Regions from separate parts of the Streptomyces sp. NPDC101151 genome, predicted to be linked through region 1. Evidence: riboswitches for the same ligand, from Rfam matches in the RefSeq annotation. Region 1 holds a riboswitch; each other region holds the start of a gene.
What was found. A riboswitch is a leader RNA that binds a small molecule or an ion and turns the genes downstream of it on or off. The one in region 1 is predicted to bind cyclic di-AMP.
Positions count from the first base shown of each region.

Region 2: another riboswitch for cyclic di-AMP. It lies ahead of ACIRU3_RS02250 (transglycosylase SLT domain-containing protein); the one in region 1 lies ahead of ACIRU3_RS06855 (peptidoglycan DD-metalloendopeptidase family protein).
Region 3: another riboswitch for cyclic di-AMP. It lies ahead of ACIRU3_RS33365 (transglycosylase family protein); the one in region 1 lies ahead of ACIRU3_RS06855 (peptidoglycan DD-metalloendopeptidase family protein).
Region 4: another riboswitch for cyclic di-AMP. It lies ahead of ACIRU3_RS01290 (C40 family peptidase); the one in region 1 lies ahead of ACIRU3_RS06855 (peptidoglycan DD-metalloendopeptidase family protein).

Region 1 covers NZ_JBIWPP010000003.1:229,119-232,848, forward strand. Annotated here, with positions in the region: gene ACIRU3_RS06850 (alpha-galactosidase) at 1-344, shown strand, start outside; cyclic di-AMP (ydaO/yuaA leader) riboswitch at 648-811, shown strand; gene ACIRU3_RS06855 (peptidoglycan DD-metalloendopeptidase family protein) at 816-1,784, shown strand; gene ACIRU3_RS06860 (SGNH/GDSL hydrolase family protein) at 2,072-2,857, shown strand; gene ACIRU3_RS06865 (TetR/AcrR family transcriptional regulator) at 2,936-3,556, opposite strand; gene ACIRU3_RS06870 (Glu/Leu/Phe/Val dehydrogenase dimerization domain-containing protein) at 3,652-3,730, opposite strand, start outside.
Region 2 covers NZ_JBIWPP010000001.1:468,094-471,823, forward strand. Annotated here, with positions in the region: gene ACIRU3_RS02245 (polyprenyl synthetase family protein) at 1-792, opposite strand, end outside; cyclic di-AMP (ydaO/yuaA leader) riboswitch at 1,292-1,505, shown strand; gene ACIRU3_RS02250 (transglycosylase SLT domain-containing protein) at 1,511-1,999, shown strand; gene ACIRU3_RS02255 (HAD family hydrolase) at 2,034-2,846, opposite strand; gene ACIRU3_RS02260 (hypothetical protein) at 3,013-3,627, shown strand; gene ACIRU3_RS02265 (FAD-dependent oxidoreductase) at 3,644-3,730, opposite strand, start outside.
Region 3 covers NZ_JBIWPP010000024.1:111,328-115,057, reverse strand. Annotated here, with positions in the region: gene ACIRU3_RS33375 (cytochrome P450) at 1-635, shown strand, start outside; gene ACIRU3_RS33370 (transglycosylase family protein) at 804-1,820, shown strand; cyclic di-AMP (ydaO/yuaA leader) riboswitch at 2,003-2,171, shown strand; gene ACIRU3_RS33365 (transglycosylase family protein) at 2,176-2,859, shown strand; gene eno (phosphopyruvate hydratase) at 3,241-3,730, shown strand, end outside.
Region 4 covers NZ_JBIWPP010000001.1:280,418-284,147, reverse strand. Annotated here, with positions in the region: gene ACIRU3_RS01300 (hypothetical protein) at 329-682, shown strand; gene ACIRU3_RS01295 (tellurite resistance/C4-dicarboxylate transporter family protein) at 686-1,654, opposite strand; gene ACIRU3_RS01290 (C40 family peptidase) at 1,726-2,829, opposite strand; cyclic di-AMP (ydaO/yuaA leader) riboswitch at 2,837-3,007, opposite strand; gene pcrA (DNA helicase PcrA) at 3,270-3,730, shown strand, end outside.

The sequences.
Region 1 (3,730 bases):
CCGAGGGGGAGCTGGCCGAGGCGGGGAAATGGGTGGCTCTCTACAAGGAGATCCGTCCGGTGGTCCAGCGGGGCGACCTCTACCGGCTGCGGCCTCCGGTGGGCGGTCTTGGCGCCGTCCAGTACGTCCTCGGGAACGAGACGGTGGTCCTCGCCTGCCTCCAGGCGCAGAGCTACGGCGAGCCGGTGCCGGCGGTGCGGCTGCGCGGACTCGACCCGACAGCATCGTATGAATGCCGTGAAACGGGCGAAGTGCACCGTGGTGCGGTCCTGCTGCACCACGGATGGCACACCGGGCTGACGGGTGACCTGGATGCGGCGATTCTCCGACTGTGCCGCATTTGAGCGATATATCCGAATTAGAGCCTTCATTCCAACTCGCTCTGGAATAAAGAGGCATGGGCGGGTGGTGCGTGAGGAGCGTCATATTCGTGACCGTGTGTCGCGCGTCATGTCCACGTAATTCCCATATCGACACGGGGAATTGAAAAGGGCAGGGATCCGGGAATTTACGGAGAGTGACCGTGAATTCCCGAATTCGATCATCTGGACCGGTGATGCCGGGAACCTACTGCTTGTCCGGCTGCGTCTTGCTCGCTTACGTTCGCCACCAATCCGGACGGAACGCCGAATCCTGCCGCCGCCCGGAGTCCCCACACACTTCACCCGTGTTCGGCAGGAGCGGGGGACCCGCCAGGTACGACTGCCTGTCCCGGTCTCCGGGGCAGGCTCGGGGTGCAGTCGCGCACCGCGCGGCCGGGCAGCTCCAGCCCGAACCCGACAGCTCACCTCGCAGGCGGCGGAGAGGAATGCGCCATGCCCGCGAAGGGTAAGCACCGCCGTCCCAAGACCCCGCGATTCACCCGCTCGATCGCCGTCGCCGGAACCGGTGGCGCCGCGCTGGCACTGCCGCTCTTCGGTGCCACCGGAGCGCACGCCGTCACCGCGCAGCCCGCTTCCGGAAAGACCGTGCAGTCCCTTCCGGTCGTGCAGAAGGCGACCGTGAAGAAAGCCCCCGCACGGCAGAATTCGGGCGGGCACACCTACACGGTGAAGTCCGGCGACTGGCTTGCGAAGATCGCCGACGAGCAGAACATCAGTGGCGGCTGGCACCGGGTCTACGCCGACAACCGGCAGGCCGTCGGCGAGAACCCCTCGCTGATCCACCCGGGTCTGAAGCTGACGCTCGGTGCGAAGGCCGCCCCCAAGCACACGGAGTCCTCCGCGCCTACGCAGACCCCGCAGCCGTCGCAGCCCCGGCCGAAGGTCTCCCCGCAGACCTCGCAGCCGTCGCAGCCCTCCCAGTCCAGGTCGGACACCGCCCCGCAGGCCTCCCGGTACAGCCGGACCGCGGGGTCGGCCGCCACGGTCACCTCCACCGGCTACTCCCTCCCGGTCGCCGGCGCCACCGTCGGCACGGCCTACCACGTGGCCGGCAGCATGTGGTCCAGCGGCTACCACACCGGTGTCGACTTCGTCGTACCGACCGGCACCTCTCTCAAGGCCGTCGGAGCCGGCACGGTCGTCTCCGCCGGGTGGGGCGGCGCGTACGGCAACCAGGTCGTCATCAAGCTGAGCGACGGCTACTACGCCCAGTACGGCCACCTCTCGCAGCTGTCCGTCTCGGCCGGCCAGACCGTGACCGCGGGCCAGCAGATCGGCCTGTCCGGCGCCACCGGCAACGTGACCGGCCCCCACCTGCACTTCGAGATCCGTACCACCCCGGACTACGGCTCGGACGTGGACCCGCTCGCCTACCTCCGCTCGCACGGCGTCGCCGTCTGAGGCTCCCCCTCTGCGGGACTCGCTCCTGAGGAACCACCTGCCTGACACGCGCGCCGAAGGCCGGACCTCGATCCCCGGGTCCGGCCTTCGGTGTGTCCGCTCGCGCATCGACTGTCGCCGATCGCACGGTCAACGCGCCTGCCGGGCAGGCTATTCCTGGCTTGGCAAATTATTTAAGGGTGTCTCATCTCACCGTTCGTCAACCCCTGCCTACGGTCGCGTAGGTCACATCCGAAGGTGAATCATGGTCCGACGTGGCAGACGATTCGAAGAATGACAACAGATCAGTGATCGGGTCGTACGTGGCGGTGGGGGACAGCTTCACCGAGGGCGTCGGCGACCCCGGGCCCGACGGGGCGTTCGTAGGCTGGGCCGACCGCTTCGCGGTACTGCTCGCCGACCGGCGTCCCGAGGGCGACTTCGCGTACACGAACCTGGCCGTGCGCGGGAAGCTGCTCGACCAGATCGTGGCGGACCAGCTTCCGAAGGCCGTCGAACTGGACCCGGACCTTGTCTCCTTCTGCGCGGGCGGCAATGACATCATCCGGCCCGGCACCGACCCGGACGAGGTGGCCGAGCGCTTCGAGCGGGCCGTGGCCCAGCTCGCCGAGGCGGCGGGCAGCGTGCTGGTGACGACCGGCTTCGACACCCGTGGCGTTCCGCTGCTCAAGCACCTGCGCGGCAAGATCGCCACCTACAACGGGCACGTCCGCGCCATCGCCGACCGATATGGCTGTCCCGTCCTCGACCTGTGGTCCCTGAAGTCCGTTCAGGACCGCAGGGCCTGGGACGACGACCGGCTCCACCTCTCGCCCGAGGGGCACACGCGCGTGGCGCTGCGCGCCGGCCAGGCCCTCGGCCTCCAGATCCCGGCCGACCCGGAGCAGCCCTGGCCGCCGCTGCCGCCCCGGGGCACCCTGGACATCCGCCGCGACGACGTCCACTGGGCCCGCGAGTACCTGGTCCCGTGGATCGGCCGCCGGCTGCGCGGAGAGTCCTCCGGGGACCATGTGACGGCGAAGGGCGCCCTGTCGCCTGACGACATCAAGATGCGGATCGCATCGGTGGCCTGACGGCCGCCGCCCGTGCCCCGTACCGCGAGCCGGCGGTGCGGGGCACACCCGTGTGCGGGTCCGTCCCGGCCGGACCGCTCACCGCTCCCGCCCGGTCAACGCCTCCCGCCGCAGCCCGAGTTCCCGGGCCAGTGCGTCGTCCACCCACTGCTGCGCCCGGGACCGCGGCATCGCGCCCGGGTACGAGGTCAGCTGCACAGCGAGCCCGTCGAGGAGCGCGGTCAGCCGCAGAGCCGTCCCCGCCGGATCGGCGCACTCGAACTCGCCCGCGGCCACACCCTCGGCGATGACCTCGGCGATCGCCGCTTTCCACTGCCTGTCCAGGTCCCGGGTGACCTGCCGGAGCGCGGGTTCGCGCAGCGCCACCGCCCAGCCCTCGATCCACAGCCGCCAGCCCTTGGCCTGACCCGTGGGCGCGTACCAGCGCACGGCCGCCCGCAGCCGGCGCAGTGCCGAGGTCCGCCGGCCCAGCAGCCCGCGCAGATGCGCGAGGTCGTCCTCGGCCGCGTAGGCGAAGGCCTCGGCGACCAGCTTCTCCTTCGTCGAGAAGTGATACAGCACCAGCGCGTTGCTCACACCGAGCGCGGAGGCCACATCGGCGATCCTCACAGCCGCCACGCCCCGCGCCTCGATCTGCTCGATGGCGGCCCGCAGCAGTTCCTCACGCCGCTCCGCCACACTCAACCGCACTCTCGCCACGCGGTCACCCTAGTCCGTCGGTCGGGAAGGTGCCGAAGGGACCGGGTTCCTCCGGCCACTTCGCGCGCCGCGGAGCGTCGCGTGCCCGGCCACCGTCAGCGGTACCACCCGAAGCGCTCCGCGATCACCGGCAGCCGGTCCGTCACCAGGGCGTGGGCGGCCGCGCGCGGGGTC
Region 2 (3,730 bases), on a different contig from region 1:
GTCCTCCGGCAGGCCGAGGCGGGCTGCCCGCTCTCGCAGCCGGAGCACGGGGAGCGTCGGGACGCCCTCGCGCAGGTCGGTCCCCGGGGTCTTGCCGGACTCGCGCGAGTCGGAGGCGATGTCCAGGACGTCGTCCGCGAGCTGGAAGGCGACACCGAGCCGCTCGCCGTACTGGGTGAGCACGTCGACGACGGTCTCGTCGGCGCCGGACATCATCGCGCCGAACCGGCACGACACGGCCACCAGGGAGCCCGTCTTGCCGCCGAGCACGTCCAGATAGTGCTCGACCGGATCGCGACCGTCCGAGGGGCCCGCGGTCTCCAGGATCTGCCCGGTGACGAGTCGTTCGAACGCGAGGGCCTGCACCCGGACCGCCTCGGGACCGAGGTCGGCGAGGATCTGGGAGGCGCGGGCGAAGAGGAAGTCGCCGGTGAGGACCGCGACCGAGTTGCCCCAGCGCGTGTTGGCACTGTCCACACCGCGTCGCACGGACGCCTCGTCCATGACGTCGTCGTGGTAGAGCGTGGCCAGGTGGGTCAGCTCCACGACGACGGCCGACGGTACGACGCCCGGCGCGTACGGATCGCCGAACTGTGCCGCGAGCATCACGAGCAGCGGCCGGAACCGCTTCCCACCGGCCCGTACGAGGTGCTGCGCGGCCTCCGTGATGAACGGGACCTCGCTCTTGGTGGCTTCGAGCAAGCCTTCCTCGACAGCCGCCAATCCGGCCTGGACATCGGCCTCCAGAGCCTGGTCCCGCACGCTCAGCCCGAACGGCCCGACGACGGTCACGAGGGGTCTCCTGTCTGCAGGTGTCTGCTGGCGGTTACACGGTTTGTCGATAGGTCGCTGCCATCACTCAAGTCAGCGTATCCGGTCCTGTTTCGATCACCGATAGCGCCCACCGGTCCAGCCCGGGCGGTATCGGATCACGGCCGAAATATTTTTGATCATGCGATAAGGGCATACATCTGTTGACTTAACAGCTTCTTGCCCGTTTTGTCGCGAACTGAGTAGTGAGTGGAGTAATCCTTTTGCGCCACGGTCGGCGAATCCCCTAAATCCCTCATGTCCAGTTTGATACACTTCGCCACTTCGTGAGTTGGGTCACGTGCGCCTCCGGACCCCGCCTGCCGCACCGCACCCGATTCCCCCTTGCCGTATCGGCCAGTTGAGGGTTGGCAACCGCAAAGGATCAAGCACCCCATATCCCGAAGATCAAGGTCAACTGGCACTTTATGCGAATCCGACACTTGTTTCGGACATGTGCTCTCGCATAGCTTCCGGGCCAGTCAGGCGAACGCCGAATCCTGCCGCGCCTGACACAACCCATCGACGAACTCATTCGTACGGCAGGAGCGGGGGACCCAGGTAAGCCGCCGGACCGGACAGCACTCGCCACACCGGAACGGCTAGGGGTGAAGTCGTGCCTCCCCCCAGGGGCACGGCCGGGCACCTCCCCGCCCGAACCCGACAGCTCACCTCGCAGGCGACGGAGAGGACTTCCCCCATGTCTGCTGCCGCTCAGTCCCGCCGCGCCCGCACCGGCCGCCTCGTCCGCAAGCTCGCTGCCATCGGCACCGGTGCCACCGTGCTCGCCCTTCCGCTCGTCGGCGCTGCCAGCGCCTCCGCGGCCACCCCCACGGCCACCACGCCGTCCACCACGCTGGCCGGGTACCCGAACAACCTCGACGGGTGGATCCGCGAGTCGCTCGCGATCATGGCCGAGAAGAAGATCCCGGGCTCGTACAACGGCATCTACCGCAACATCATCCGCGAGTCGTCGGGCAACCCGAAGGCCATCAACCTCTGGGACTCCAACGCCGCCAAGGGCATCCCGTCCAAGGGCCTGCTCCAGGTCATCGACCCGACGTTCAACTCCTACCACGTGGCCGGAACGTCGTTCGACATCTACGACCCGGTCGCGAACATCACGGCCGCCTGCAACTACGCGGCCGCGCGCTACGGGTCGATGGACAACGTCTTCGGCGCCTACTGACCGGCACCGGCGACACGCCCTACTGATATCCCGGTCAGTCGGTCGGGAAGAGTCTTTCGAGGACGACGGCGACGCCGTCGTCCTCGTTCGACATGGTGATCTCATCGGCGACGGCCTTGAGTTCGGGGTGGGCGTCGGCCATGGCGACGCCTCGTCCGGCCCAGTCGAACATGGGGATGTCATTGGGCATGTCCCCGAAGGCGAGGGCCTGTCCGGCCTCGATCCCCAGGTGCTCGGCGGCCAGCGCCAGCCCCGTCGCCTTGGTGACACCGCTCGGCTGGAGCTCCACGGTCCCGGGTCCCGACATCGTGACCGTCGCCAGCGAGCCCACCGCCGAGCGCGCGATCGCCGCCAATTCGTCGTCGGACAGCGAGTGGTGGCGCAGCAGCACCTTGCTGATGGGCTCGCGCCACAGGTCGTCGCGCCGCCCGACCCGCACGGCGGGCAGGGTCGGGTGCGGCATCAGATACCCAGGTTCGATCAGCGTGAGCCCGTCCACGCCGTCCTGGTCGACGGCCGCGTAGACCTGCCCCACCTCCGCCTCGATCTTGCCGAGCGCGGTCTCGGCCAGTTCCCGGTCCAGCCGGACCGACCACAGCAGGCGGCCGGCGGCGGCGTCGTAGACCTGCGCACCCTGCCCGCACACCGCGAGCCCCGTGCAGCCGAGGCCGTCCAGCAGGGGCCGCACCCGGGGGGCCGGGCGGCCCGTCACGACCAGGTGCCGGGCACCGGCCCGGGCCACCCGCTCGAGCGCGGCGAGCGAGCGGTCGGAGACGGTGTCGTCGCCACGCAGCAGCGTCCCGTCCAGGTCGGTGGCGATCAGTGAAGGTGCGGGGGGTGCGGCCATGATCAGAGAATACGGACAGTGTGCCCCTCCGACTCACCGCGCTGTACCTGTACTTGTGTGCTGCCCGGCCCCAAGTGGTGTCCGCAGGCGCCTTGATGGCGGCCACGCATGTCAGTGGCGCACGCTAGGTTGCTGCCACTGCACTGACGGAGCGGGGGCGGGACCTGTGACAGACCGGCGGACATCGCCTTCGGCCTTCTCGGCACACCTTCTGGAAGCGGCGACCGGAATCCTGGAGCGCTTCCCCGGGGAGCTGAAGCCGGAGATCTACGCCCTCTCCTTCCGCATCTGGCGGGCGGACGACGACGACCGGCGTCCCTATGTGGCCATCGGCTACAACACCGAGACCCAGTACGAGCGGGAGAAACGCCACGGCGACCCCGGCGAGGCCCGCTGGAACTACGCGTGCTGGCTGCTGGACGGCTTCGAGACACTCGGGAACGTGCCGGAGGACCCGGCCGGTGCCCGGCTGTACGTGGCGGAGGCCGAGGACCTCGGGCTGTGGTTCCCGGACGGCGGCCCCGACGACGACGGCCCCGACGACGACGAGCGGGACACCCTACGCGAGCTGCTGTGGGAGCACTTCGCGGCTGCCTGCGTCGAGCTGGCCCGGCGGCTGCACGAGGAGGGCCGGATCGAGAAGCTCTTCGGCCGGCCGCTGCCCGTCGTGATCTTCGACATGTACCGCCCGGGCTGGGAGGTGGAGGCCACCGAGGCCGCCAACCCGCCCGGGCTGATCAAAGGGTTCCTGGAGTGGCAGCGGGCAGCCGAGGAGGAGTGATGCGGAGGACCCGGCCTCAGCCGTGCGCGGCCGCCAGATGCCGGGCCAGCCGTGGCGACGCGAACTCCGTGCCACAGACGAAGCGCATCACCGGGCCGTACGA
Region 3 (3,730 bases), on a different contig from region 1:
TGCCCGCCGAGCCCACCCCGGGCGAGGACCTGATCTCCGGCCTCATCCGCGCCTCCGACCACGGCGAGCACCTCACCGAGAACGAGGCCGCCGCGATGGCCTTCATCCTCCTGTTCGCCGGGTTCGAGACCACCGTGAACCTGATCGGCAACGGCACCTACGCCCTGCTCACCCACCCCGAGCAGCGCCACCGTCTGCAACGCTCCCTGGCCGCCGGGCACAGGGACCTCCTGGAGACCGGTGTCGAGGAACTCCTGCGCTACGACGGCCCGGTGGAGCTGGCCACCTGGCGGTTCGCCACCCGGCCGCTCACCATCGGCGGGCAGGACATCGCCGCCGGGGACCCGGTGCTCGTCGTACTCGCCGCAGCCGACCGGGATCCGGAGCGGTTCGCCGATCCGGACGTCCTGGACCTGTCCCGCCGGGACAACCAGCACCTCGGATACGGCCACGGCATCCACTACTGCCTCGGCGCCCCGCTCGCCCGTCTGGAGGGCCAGACCGCGCTCGCCACCCTCCTCACCCGCCTCCCCGACCTGCGGCTCGCGGCGGACCCGGCCGAGCTGCGCTGGCGCGGCGGACTCATCATGCGCGGCCTGCGCACGCTCCCCGTGGAATTCACGCCCGCTCCGTGAGCACAGCCCGCACAGCGGAACATGACGGATGTTCGCCTCTGTGATCTTCACGTGATCTACGCGGCATTAACTTGTGACAAGTGATCGTCTGCCTATACGTTCACCCCTCAGCGTGGCCCCGAGTTTCATGCGCCGCGCCGGCCCCGCTGTCGCACGAAAGGCTTCCGCATGCTCTCCGGGAACGGTCGTCACCGTCGCCCCCGTCAGGCTCCGGCCCTCCTCGTCGCGGCGGGAGTGACCGGCTCCGCCATCGCCATCCCGCTCCTCGGTGCGGCGAGCGCCAACGCGGCCGACGGCACCACGTGGGACAAGGTGGCCGAGTGCGAGAGCGGTGGCTCCTGGAGCGCCGACACCGGCAACGGGTACTACGGCGGCCTGCAGATATCCCAGGACGACTGGGACACGTACGGCGGCGGCCAGTACGCCTCCAGCGCCGACCAGGCCAGCCGGTCGCAGCAGATCGCCGTCGCCGAGAGGATCCTCGCCGACCAGGACACCACGCCCTGGGCCACCTGCGCCCTGCTCTCCGGGCTGACGTCGAACTCCGGCTCGCTGGACGTCGACACGGGTGTCGGGGACTCCGGTTCGGGCTCGGCGGAGGACGGCGGTTCGTCGAAGTCCTCGGACCCGTCCGGCTCCGGCGATACGTCCGACTCGTCTGATCTGCCGGATTCCTCGTCCTCGTCCGACTCCTCCTCGGATGCGGCCGGCAAGCCGTCGTCCGACGCGAGCAAGGACGCCGGCTCCAAGGGCTCCGACAAGGAGACCGATACCCCCAAGTCCGACAAATCCGCATCGTCCGGCTCCGAAGGCGCGGAGGGCAGCGACTCCGCGACCATGGATCCCGCGACGGACGACTCGGACAATTCATGGCAGACCGGCAGCTCTTGGAGTCTGGTCGACACGGGCGCCCTCGGCAGCGGCGGACGTCACCGCGGTGGCACTGCGGACGAAAGCGTGACAAACGGTCAGGACGCCAAGACGTCCGGCCGCCACGCCTCCCGTGACGCGAGCGCCTACACCGTCCGCGAGGGTGACACCCTCGCCTCCATCGCCGACTCCCTTGACGTCGACGGCGGATGGCACGCCCTCTACGCCGACAACAAGAAGAGCATCGGCGCCGACCCGAACCACATCACCGCCGGTCAGACCCTGAAAGTCGGTAGCGAAAAGGGCGATAAGTAGCAGGAGTTGACGCCCCACTTCACACTTAATGTCCGTTTTGGCGAAAGTGTGGGATGAGTCTCAGAAGCCCTGATCGTCTTTGAAATTCCCGCGATCGCCTGTCTACGGTCGGGACCGCTCGTCACCACGAGCCCCGGCAGTCGCAACGCCGAATCCTGCCAGCGGTTGCCCGGGAACAGTCGTCGCGTCATGCGCCGTAGGCAGGAGCGGGGGACCCAAGGTAGGCGCCGGAACCGGCAGTTGATGCCGGCACCGGCTTGGGGTGGAGCCGTGTCCCGAAAGGGGCGCGGCCGGGCAACTCAACCGGCCCGAACCCGACAGCTCACCTCGCAGGCGTCGGTGAGGGGATCGATCCATGCTGTTTTCCGGCAAGGGCAAGCACCGTCGTCCGTCCAAGGCCACCCGGGCCATCGCGCTCGCCGGTGTCACCGGCGCCGTTGTCGCCGCCCCGCTGATGGCGGCCGGCAACGCCTCCGCCGCCACCGCCTCCGAGTGGGACGCGGTCGCCCAGTGCGAGGCCGGCGGCAACTGGTCCATCAACACCGGAAACGGCTACTACGGCGGTCTGCAGTTCTCCGCCTCCACCTGGGCCGCGTACGGCGGCGCCCAGTACGCCGCCCAGGCCAACCAGGCCACCAAGGCGCAGCAGATCGCCGTCGCCGAGAAGGTTCTCGCCGCCCAGGGCAAGGGCGCCTGGCCGGTGTGCGGCACGGGCCTGTCCAGCACCCCCAACGGCGGTGCCGCCCCTGCCGCCCCCTCGAAGACCACCGCGCCGAGCACCGCCACCCGCTCCACCGACGAGCAGGCCGCCTCCCGCTCCGCCGAGCGTCCGGCCGCGAGCAAGACCGTCACCACCCCGACCGGCAAGAAGGTCAAGAAGGGCGACGGCGAGTACAAGGTCGTCAAGGGCGACACCCTCAGCACCATCGCCGAGAAGCACAAGGTCGAGGGCGGCTGGGAGAAGCTGTTCAAGCTGAACAAGGACGTCGTCGCGGACGCCGACCTCATCTACCCGGGCCAGCAGCTGCACCTGAAGTAACACCCGGCTCCCACCAGAACCACAGCGCCCTCACAAGGCCTGCCCCCAGACCGAGGGCCTCGTGAGGGTCATCCCCCCGTCCCCACGGGCTCCCCGCCCCGGCGCGTGTTCCCCCGTACGCGCCGGGGCGGGGTCGTTTGTTTCCCCGCTCGGGTTCCGCACCCTGTTGGCCGCCCCCGTTTCCCGCCCACGGTTCCCGGCTCTGTTTCCCCACTCTTCGACCGGGCCTCATTCGGAGGCCCCTTTGTTCCGAGCGTGAACAATAGGTACCGTCTCCTTGTCCACGGGACGGTCGGTCGGTGGCCGACGCCCCCGGGACGGTTAGGCTCTAGTCGCAAGGCACACCAGCCGCGCACTACCAGCGTCACATCCACGAAGGAGATGCTCGTGCCGTCCATCGACGTCGTCGTAGCCCGGGAAATCCTGGACTCCCGAGGCAACCCCACGGTCGAGGTCGAGGTCGGCCTCGACGACGGCAGCACGGGTCGTGCCGCCGTCCCCTCCGGCGCCTCCACCGGCGCCTTCGAGGCCATCGAGCTGCGCGACGGTGACCCGAACCGCTACCAGGGCAAGGGCGTCGAGAAGGCCGTCCTCGCCGTCATCGAGCAGATCGGTCCGGAGCTGGTCGGCTACGACGCCACCGAGCAGCGCCTGATCGACCAGGCCATGTTCGACCTGGACGCGACCGACAACAAGGGCTCCCTCGGCGCCAACGCCATCCTCGGCGTCTCCCTCGCCGTCGCCCACGCCGCCTCCGAGGCCAGCGACCTCCCCCTGTTCCGCTACCTGGGCGGCCCGAACGCGCACCTGCTGCCGGTGCCGATGATGAACATCCTGAACGGCGGCTCGCACGCCGACTCCAACGTGGACA
Region 4 (3,730 bases), on a different contig from region 1:
GGGCCTTTCTCGGCGGTGGTGGCCGACTGCCGCCCCTGGCCCGGGCGGCGGTGGGGAGCCGGTCACCTGGGGGAGGACGCTAGGCCCGTCTGTGACAGGAAGGTAACGCGGAGTACGGAACTGGCTCAGACGGATCGAGCAGTGACCACATGCGACCGGATTACGGATCCGGAGTCGTCGCCTTCACGCAGCGTGGTGACCGATGCGCGGAATGCGGGGGACGCGGAAGTCGGGTAGTGCTATGGGGCGCATATATGCAAGATCCATGCCTGCTGTGGGCGGTCCCGGTGACAGGAGCCCCCGGAGCCCCTCGTTAGGCTCCGGGCTCATGGACGTACTCATCCATCTCTTCGTCGGCCTGCACATCATCGGCATCGCCGCGCTGCTCGGCGGTTTCCTCACTCAGATGAAGGCGATGGGCCAGGGCACGGCCCGCTTCGTCCCCGGGATGCTGCACGGCGCGTTCACCATGCTGGTCACCGGCGTGGCCCTGGTCGGGCTCAACCAGGCCGACGACCACCACGTCGACACCGTCAAGATCGGCGTGAAGCTGGCCCTGCTGATCGTGATCCTCGGACTGGTGTACGTGAAGCGCGACGAGGAGCAGGTGGACAAGCGCCTCTTCGGTCTGGTCGGCGCGCTGACCATCGCGAACATCTTCATCGCCGTGCTGTGGACGTGACGCTCAGCGCCGTCCGCTGATCCCGGCGCGGGTCGCGAGGACCGCGCCGGCCGCGACCGCGAGCCACGCCGCCACCGACACCCACACCAGCACCTGCCCCGGCCCCTTCAGCCATCCGACGCCCAGGGCGGCCGCGACCGCCAGCGTGGCCGTCCCCGTCATCCCCAGGGGGAACACCGTGGCCCACCGCCGCAGGTCGTAGCGCAGCCGCGGCCGGGCCACCTCGGCGGCCAGCAGGACCACGTACCAGACCAGGTCCAGGACGAGCAGTGCGACGGTCACGTTGCGCAGCACGCCCCGGTCGTCGTCGTTCCACAGGTACAGCCGCGCACTGTCGGCGGAGAGCAGCTTCGCCCCGGCCAGCGCCGAGATGGCGAGCGCCCCGCCCGCGATCCAGTGGTCCCCGGCCCCCTCGAAGACCTGCCGCGGATCGAAGCGCGGCAGGGCCAGGCAGTAGAGCACCAGGCCCAGCCAGAACAGCACCAGCGCCGCACGCGCGAGCCATGCCACCGTCTCGGCCGCGGCCAGCGTGGCCGCCAGCACCGCCGGCGCCTGTGTGGCCACACAGCACAGGAACACCGCCCCCGGCATGCGCCGCTCCCAGTGTCGTAGGACAAGGAACAGCAGCACCGGCCACAACAGCACCGCCAGCGCCAGCAGTGCCCCGGCCGGCGTCTGCCGGCCCAGCGCCGAGAACCGGGTGCCCAGCACCGCCGTGGCGGCGACGGCGGTGAGTGCGCCCGGGCTCTTCGCCTCGGCCACCCAGCGCCGCCGCTGCGTCACCAGCCGTACGAGGAAGTCGGCGGCCAGCGCCAGCCAGGCGACACAGGCCAGCCACAGGAAGACCAGGGACACCGTTTCGGCACCCGTCAGATGCAGGCCGACCGACACAATGCCGGTCGCCATGACGGCGGCCCCCGCCGCCGGCGGACGCCCCACCCACCACGCACGCAGAGCCGAGATCCTGGGCATGCGCCCGATGCTAGGTATCCCCGCGCGCCCCACGCGCAGGGCACGCGCGCGTGGGGCTCGAAAAGAGCACGTCAGGCAGGCCGGACCACGCTGCGGATGATCGATTCTCCTCCGTGGTGGACGGACTCCTCGCGGATGTACGCGCCAGGTCTCGGTGAGTGGATCATCATCCCGTCGCCGGTGCAGAGGCCGACATGGCTGTGGTCGTCATGGAAGAAGACCAGGTCACCGGGGTGCGCGTCGGCGAGGGAGACCGCGGTGCCCGCGGCGGCCTGGTCGCGCGCGGTGCGCGGCAGGGTGACGCCGGCGGCCCTCCAGGCGGCCTGGATGAGGCCGGCGCAGTCGTAGGAGCCCGGGCCGCTGGCCCCGTTCACATACGGCTTGCCGATCTGGGCGCGGGCGAAGGCGATCGCCTTCTCGGCCTTGGTGGCCTGCGCGCCGGAGGACCCGTACGACGGCGTACCGGCCTCCTCCTGCGGCCACTGCCCGAGCGTGGACTGCCGCACCTGCTCCGGGGCGGTCGGCCGGGACAGCAGCTCACGGGCGGAGGCGAGCTTCCTCTGGACGGCTGCCTTGGCGCTCTTGGGGTCGTGCGGCGTCGCGGCTGGCGTCGCAAGCGGCGGCGTGATCGGCGACACGGGGGCCGTCGCGGCCGGCGGCACGAGCGTCGTCGCAACCGGCGGCACGAGCGTCGTCGCAACCGGCGGCACGGCGGGCGGCGCGACCGGCGGCACGAGGGTCGTCGCAACCGGCGGCACGGCGGGCGGCGCGACCGGTGTCTCCAGGCTCCTGGTCGTCTCCTGCCGTTTCTTCACGGTCGAGGCCAGCCGGTCCATCAGCCGGTTCTGGGCGAAGTAGTCCGGCGGGCGTTCCGCATGCTCCTGCGGGGCGTCCGCGGACAGGGCCTTCCCGCGGAGGGCGTCCGGACGCCCTCGCTGCCGGTCGGCCCGCTCCGTGGCCTCCTCGGGCCGCTCGGTGGCCGAGTCCGCCCGGCGATAGAGCTCGTCGACCTTCTTCTCGATCTCCTCCAGGCTCGGCCTGCCGTCGTCGGCGTGGGCGGTCCCGGCCGTCTGGGACAGTACGGCCACGGAGGTGAGGGCGGCGGTGGCGAGAGCGGGCGTGCGGAGGCCCGGTCCCCCGGTTCCGCCGGGGCGCGGCTTGCGGTGCGACGCCAAGGGTGGCGACTCCTTCCAATGTGCCGCCTACCGGGTTAGCTGTCGGGTTCGGGCGGGTGCTTCGGAAGGGTTGCCCTACGGCGTCGTCCCGGGTGGGAGTCGGCCGATTCACCCCAGGATCGGTGGGTCCCCGGCTCCGGCTGCCCTGAAGGCGCACCGGACTCGGCGGAGGCCGCGGCGCTCGGCGACGTTCGCCGGAAGGGTTCGTGCGGCCTGACGGCAACCTAGCCAACTGGTGTGACTCCTGTGAAGGTTGGTGTGCCATATGTCCGATACATTTCCGTGACCTGAGGGCACTTTCATACGCGTGTGACAAGGCGCTTCCGCAGCGTGAGGGCTCGGAGGGCACCCGCGGGTGCGTTGATCAACTCTTCGGGAAACCGGCCATGTTCCCGGGGTGGCGGCCGGTTGTCGGTGCGGCGCCCTAAACTCGGAGAGCGATGAGCAGCCTCTTTGACGACAGCTTCCTGGCGGACCTCCAGAGCCCTCGCGGGCGCGAGGAGGAATCCCCGCCGCCGCCCGAGGACGATCACGCTCCGGAGCCGCTTCCGGACGATCTGTTCGGCGGGAAGTTCGACGCACCGCCGGACCGGGACGCGTACTACCGCGACGGCGCCCCGCGCCCCGCGATCGACGCGGCAGCGCTCCTGGAGGGGCTGAACGAGAACCAGCGCGCCGCGGTCGTCCATGCCGCCTCGCCGCTGCTCATCGTCGCCGGCGCCGGCTCCGGCAAGACCCGCGTGCTCACCCACCGCATCGCCCACCTGCTCGCCGAGCGGAACGTGCACCCGGGCCAGATCCTCGCGATCACCTTCACCAACAAGGCCGCGGGCGAGATGAAGGAGCGCGTCGAACAGCTCGTCGGCCCGCGCGCGAACGCGATGTGGGTCATGACCTTCCA